Linked DNA regions of Phreatobacter oligotrophus. The protein of the gene in region 2 interacts with the protein of the main gene of each other region in a pairwise test. Links are inferred from orthologs where the notes say so. Each region holds a gene or a part of one and is shown on either strand. Other genes may lie near its edges. The genes, in order: C8P69_RS05260 and ndk.

Evidence for each region.
Region 1: the proteins of ndk (region 2) and C8P69_RS05260 interact in binary tests that used the Escherichia coli proteins (3 or more experiments, as listed by UniProt). The link is inferred for Phreatobacter oligotrophus from one-to-one orthologs.

Annotation. Positions count from the first base shown.
Region 1 is NZ_PZZL01000002.1:272,235-275,420, forward strand. The notes cover bases 2-2,874. They hold C8P69_RS05260 (5-formyltetrahydrofolate cyclo-ligase), read right to left. Parts: upstream 1,787-2,874; coding sequence 1,217-1,786; downstream 2-1,216. Other genes in these bases: C8P69_RS05245 (1-aminocyclopropane-1-carboxylate deaminase), read left to right, coding at 2-121; C8P69_RS05250 (hypothetical protein), read left to right, coding at 125-412; C8P69_RS05255 (TIGR00282 family metallophosphoesterase), read right to left, coding at 417-1,217; C8P69_RS05275 (FAD-binding oxidoreductase), read left to right, coding at 2,594-2,874. Outside these bases: more of C8P69_RS05245, read left to right, coding at 1-1; more of C8P69_RS05275, read left to right, coding at 2,875-3,186. UniProt on the Escherichia coli protein: Involved in the removal of 5-formyltetrahydrofolate.
Region 2 is NZ_PZZL01000001.1:441,619-444,646, forward strand. The notes cover bases 92-2,806. They hold ndk (nucleoside-diphosphate kinase), read left to right. Parts: upstream 92-1,093; coding sequence 1,094-1,519; downstream 1,520-2,806. Other genes in these bases: C8P69_RS02145 (ABC-F family ATP-binding cassette domain-containing protein), read right to left, coding at 92-106; C8P69_RS02150 (hypothetical protein), read right to left, coding at 533-847; C8P69_RS02160 (molybdopterin-containing oxidoreductase family protein), read left to right, coding at 1,653-2,806. Also shown: more of C8P69_RS02145, read right to left, coding at 1-91; more of C8P69_RS02160, read left to right, coding at 2,807-3,028. UniProt on the Escherichia coli protein: Major role in the synthesis of nucleoside triphosphates other than ATP. The ATP gamma phosphate is transferred to the NDP beta phosphate via a ping-pong mechanism, using a phosphorylated active-site intermediate.

The DNA.
Region 1 (3,186 bases), on a different replicon or contig from region 2:
GCAGGGCATGATCGACCTGGTGAAGAAGGGCTTCTTCCCCAGGGGATCGAAGGTGCTCTACGCCCATCTCGGCGGCGTGCCGGCGATCAACGGCTACAGCTACCTCTTCCGCAACGGCTGAACGATGGCAGCGCCGGCGCTTCTCCTCGAGGTGCCGCGCGAGGCGGTGAGCCTCTCCGCCCGTCTTCAGCGTCGCCTCGACACGGTGACGCTGTCGGGGGCGGGGCGGATCCTCGCCATCGGCCTGGACGGGCAGACGGGCGTGCAGGTGACCATCGTCGCCTTCTCCTCCGCGGCCCGCCGGGACGCCTTCCGCGACGGGCTTGCCGACCTCGTCGCCGACGGCCTCGTGGCGCGGAGCCTCGATTCCGCGGCGCGCGAGACGGCGGGGCTCGGCCTGCTCTTTCCCTGAGGACTCAGGTCGGCGCGAGGACGCCGCCGACGCGCAGCGGCGTCACGGCGGTCGCAAGGCCGTTGGCGCCGAGATCGACGATGACGCCGGAGAGGGTGGCGGGACCACCGGCCGGCTCGAACTTGCCGCCGGGCGTCTTCTCGCGCATCCGGCGCATCGGCTCGGCCTTGTCCATGCCGATGACGCCGTCATAGTCGCCGCACATGCCGACATCGGTCTGGAAGGCGGTACCGCCGGGCAGCACCCGGTGGTCGGCAGTCGGCACATGGGTGTGGGTGCCGACGACGAGCGAGACGCGCCCGTCAAGAATGTGCCCCATGACCTGCTTCTCGCTGGTCGCCTCGGCATGAATGTCAACGACGATGGCATCGGCGACGCGGCCGAGCGGGGCGGCCTCGACCTCGCGCTCGACGGCGGCGAAGGGGTCGTCCATGGCGTCCATGAAGACGCGGCCCATGACATTGACGACGAGGACCTGCGCGCCGTTCTTGGCGGTGACGAGCTGGGCGCCCCGGCCGGGCGTGCCGGCGGGATAGTTCACCGGGCGGACGAGGCGCGGCGCGCGGTCGATGAAGACGAGCGCCTCGCGCTGGTCCCAGGAATGGTTGCCGAGGGTGATGCAGTCGGCGCCCGCCTCGCAGAGCTCCTCGTAGATGGCCTCGGTGATGCCGAAGCCATGGGCGGCGTTCTCGCCATTGATGACGACGCAGTCGAGCTTGAGGTCGCTGACGAGACCGGGCAGGCGTTCGGTGACGGCGGTGCGGCCGGCCTTGCCGACGACGTCGCCGAGGAAAAGAAGGCGCATCAGAAGGTCCTGAAACCGGTCTCGGTGAGGAGGAAGTCGAGACCCCGGTCATGGGGCTCGTGGGGCACCGCGTCAACCTCCTGACAGGCGAAGGCGACGCCGACGGCTATGCGCCGGCCCTTCTCGTCGAGGGCGGCGAGCGCGCGGTCGTAATGGCCCTTGCCGTAGCCGATCCGGTTGCCGCGCGCGTCGAAGGCGGCAAGGGGGGTGATCAGCACCTCGGGGAAGACCTCCGCGGCTTCGGGGCCAGGGCCGTAGGTGCCGAAGCCCATGGGGACGAGCTCTGCGCCACGGACGAGTTCCCGGAAGATCATCGGGCCTTTGCGGTCCGGGAAGGCTGGCAGCGCGAGGCGCGCGCCGGCGAGGCGCAGCCGGTCCATCAGCGGGCGGACATCGATCTCCGACTGGATGGGCAGGAAGCCCGACACGACCCGGCCGGCGACCGGGATCAGGTCGAGCGGGAAGGTCTCGGCGAGGACGAGGGCGGCCTCGATGCGGGCGGCGGGGTCGAGGGCATCGCGCCGCGCGAGGGCGGCCGCGCGCAGGTCAGCCTTGGTGGGAGCGGTCATGGGGGAGGAGTAGCGGAGCGCAGCCGGGGTGTCACCGGGCCTCGCGTCGGTCGAGCATTGAGGACCATGGATGCAATGGCCCCACCCGCACCCTCCCCGCGCTGCGCGCAGGGAGGGGGACCACGGCGTCGCTTCACTGCCGGCGAGGGTGGGGCCAGGCCCAACCGCCCCAGTATGACCGGGAGGTCGAAGTCTGCCTCCCTGCGCGCAGCGCGGGGAGGGTGCGGGTGGGGCATGAAAAGCCGAGCTGGAGAAGTAAGGCGGCGGGATCGGGCTCCGCCCTCCCCGTCATGCCCGGGTTTATCCCGGGCATCCACGCCTTGAACACCGCGCCATGAAGAGAAGTCGTGGATGCCCGTCACAAGGCCGGGCATGACGGGGGGAGGTTCGGGAGCCAGGAACGGGGGGCGTGGGCTATCGAGCCTTCAGCCGCACGGCAGCCGGCGGCCTTGTCGCCATCGCCACGCCGCCCGCGAATTCAGTGGAGCCACTCTGCCGTTGGACGATCGATCCCGGGAACCTACCTAAGTAGGTGGGCGCCGTGTTGCCCAAGTCCACGGACAAGGGCAGGGACAGCTCCCTCAAGATCGATAAGGCCCCGGGGATATGTGTGTCCTGACGTACGTCGCAGCTCCGAGGTCAGAGATAGGTCGGATCATCAGCCGGCGGAAGACCCCTCCCCGTCCACTCCCGCCTTTTTCGCTCGCGCGATTTTCACCGCTCCCATCCCTCCCGCCCCGTTGACGCTTCCCGCCCGCGCGGCGCAAGAAGCCTCGCCCGAAGACACGCCGTCGCAGGAAGCCAGCCATGCCGCTGCCGAAGCCCGTCGCCGCCCTCGCCCCGCCGATGCCGGAGCCGCTGATCCAGCGCTTCAAGGCGATCGTCGGCGACCGCTACGCCATCACCGACGCGAACGACCAGGCGCCCTACCTGCGCGACGACCGCGGCCTCTATATCGGCCGCACCTCGCTGGTGGTGCGCCCGGCGAACACGGAAGAGGTCGCGGCGGTCATGGCGCTCGCCCACGAGACCGGCACGCCGGTCGTGCCGCAGGGCGGCGCCACCGGCCTTGTCGGCGGGCACGTGCCGCATGAGACCGGCGCCGAGATCGTCATCTCGCTGAACCGCATGACGGCGGTGCGCGCCGTCGATCCGGCCGGCAATACCATGACGGTCGATGCCGGCGTGACCCTGCAGCAGGCGCAGGACGCGGCAACCGAGGTCGGCCGGCTCTTCCCGCTCAACATCGGCTCCAAGGGCTCCTGCACCATCGGCGGCAATCTCTCGACCAATGCCGGCGGCACGCAGGCCATCGCCTATGGCATGGCGCGCGACCTCGTGCTCGGGCTCGAGGTGGTGCTGGCGGACGGCCGCATCTGGCACGGCCTCAGGACCCTCAA
Region 2 (3,028 bases):
TGCGGCCGAGGAAGCCGATGCGCGCATCCGGCGGCAGCATCACCGAGGCATTGTCGATGAGCACGCGGCCGGCCACCCGCACGGTCAGGTCGTTGATCTGCAGCATGGAGGGCTTTTGGCCGAGCGGGCCATGCGATGCAAGGGCGAGACGGCGGGGTAGGGAATAGACCCCTCACCCTTCCCTCTCCCCGCACGCGGGGAGAGGGGGGCCACAACGTCGCGCCACATCATGAGGCGTCATGCCAGGCACACACGTGGTCGCCGCACACGCAACGCCTTTGCCCCCTCTCCCCGCTGGCGGGGAGAGGGAAGGGGGAGGGGCCAGGTGTAGTCGCGGCGGCAGCGGCCGGCGCCCTGTTCAAGGCCAAGATTCTGGAGGCGTGACCATCCTGGAGCCGTGACGATCCTGGAGGCCTGACGCGCCCTGAAACGGACGAGGCCCGCCACCGATACATCCTCGGTGACGGGCCCGTACCCGCGCGAGCCGGGTTGGGTGGGGCGTCGGAAGGCCCGCGCGACTACTCGAAGCGGGTCAGCGGCAGATGCGGACCCAGCGAACCTCGGGGCCCCAGGGCGTGTCGACCCAGCGGCGCTCCCGCCAGCAGGCCGGCGCCACATAGGCGGGGCGGTAGGGACGATAGAAGCCGTAGGGCGGCGGCGGCGGACGGTGCCAGTGCGGGCGATCCCAGCCCGGGCGGCCCCAATAGGGGGGCGGGCCACCCCACTGGACCGGCGTGGCACCGAAGCCGATGCCGATCGAGACCTGGGCCTTGGCATCGTTGGGCGTGGCGGCGACCGCGCCGAGGGCGGCGAGGCCGGCGAGGGCGGACAGAACCAGACGGCGCATGGTGCATCTCCAGTGGCTCGGATCACCCGGTCCGGGGAGCCCGGTGGCGTCCCCGCGGTGACCATGGAACGGACTGTGACCTGTTGCCGCTGAACCGGTTCTGATCCCTCCCTTCATCCAGCGTTCAGCTGCGACGCCCTGCCTCCACGCCCGCCGCGACGATGCCACCGCTCGCCCGTTGCGGGCGCAGCGGCCCGCTGCTATGAGCGCGCCCACATCCCACCGACCCGTTCCCAAGGAGCCAGCATGGCCATCGAGCGCACCTTCTCCATCATCAAGCCGGACGCCACCAAGCGGAACCTCACCGGCGCCGTGAATGCCGTCATCGAGAAGGCCGGCCTGCAGATCGTCGCCCAGAAGCGCATCCGCATGTCGCTGCCCGAGGCCCGCAAGTTCTACGCCGTCCACAAGGAGCGTCCCTTCTTCGGCGAGCTCGTCGACTTCATGGTCTCGGCCCCGGTCGTCGTGCAGGTGCTCGAGGGCGAGAACGCCGTCGCCAAGTACCGCGAGATCATGGGCGCCACCAACCCGGCCCAGGCCGCCGAGGGCACCATCCGCAAGCTCTACGCCGTCTCGGTCGGCGAGAACTCGGTCCACGGCTCCGACTCGGTCGAGAACGCCAAGATCGAGATCGCCCAGTTCTTCTCCGAGAACGAGATCCTGCCGGCCTGATCCGGTTGTCCGGGCAACCCCCGGATGGTCCACAGCTATGCGGAAGGCGGGCTTGAGGCCCGCCTTTTTCGTTGGCTCCGCATTCTGTAGTCTGGCGTCGTTCCAGCCTGCCGCTGAGCCTCCCGGAGCCCGCATGAACGCACCGCTGCGCGTCGATCGCCTGAAGTCGACCTGCCCGCACGACTGCCCCTCGGCCTGCTCGCTGGAGGTGGAGGTCATCGACGGCAAGACGATCGGCCGCGTCCATGGCGATCCCGACCAGAGCTACACGGCGGGCGTCATCTGCGCCAAGGTGGCGCGCTATGCCGAGCGCATCCACCATCCTGACCGGTTGCTCCATCCGCTGATCCGCAAGGGCCCCAAGGGCTCAGGCACCTTCCAGCGCATCTCCTGGGACGAGGCGCTGGCCATGACGGCCGAGCGGTTCCTCGAGGCCGAGAAGCGCTACGGCGCCGAGACGGTCTGGCCCTATTACTATGCCGGCACCATGGGCTTCGTGCAGCGCGACGGCATCAACCGCCTGCGCCATGTGAAGAAATATTCCGGCTTCTACTCCACCATCTGCACCAACATGGCCTGGTCCGGCTTCATCGCCGGAACGGGACGCCTCGCCGGCGTCGATCCGCGCGAGATGGCCAAGGCCGACGTGGTGGTGATCTGGGGCACCAATCCCGTCTCGACCCAGGTCAATGTCATGACCCACGCCATGAAGGCGCGGAAGGAGCGCGGCGCTAAGATTGTCGTCGTCGACGTCTACCGCACCGACACGGTGAAGCAGGCCGATCTCGGCCTCGTGGTGAAGCCGGGCACCGACGGCGCGCTCGCCTGCGCCGTCATGCACGTGCTCTTCCGCGACGGCTATGCCGACCGCGATTATCTCAATGCCTACACGGACGTGCCGGCCGAGCTTGAATCGCATTTGCAGAGCCGCACGCCGGCCTGGGCCGCCGCCATCACCGGCCTGACGGTCGAGGAGATCGAGGCCTTCGCCAAGCTTGTCGGCGAGCACAAGAAGACCTTCTTCCGCCTCGGCTACGGCTTCGGCCGCCAGCGCAATGGCGCGGTGAACATGCACGCCGCCTCCTGCATTCCCGCCGTCACCGGCGCCTGGAAGCACGAGGGGGGCGGCGCCTTCCACAACAACGGCGCGATCTATCATTGGCGCAAGTCCCTCATCGAGGGCCTCGACGCCAAGGATCCGGGCGTCAGGATGCTCGACCAGTCCCGCATCGGCGCGATCCTCACCGGCGAGGCGAGGGCGCTGCGCCGGCCCGATGGGTCCGAGGGCGCGCCGGTCACCGCGCTCCTCATCCAGAACACCAATCCGGTGAACGTCGCCCCGGACCAGACCAAGGTCATCGAGGGCTTTGCCCGCGACGACCTCTTCACCGTGGTCCACGAGCAGTTCATGACCGATACGGCGAAGATGGCCGATCTCGTCCTGCCCGCCACCATGTTCATGGAGCACGACGACCTCTACCAGGGCGGTGGCCACCAGCACATCATGCT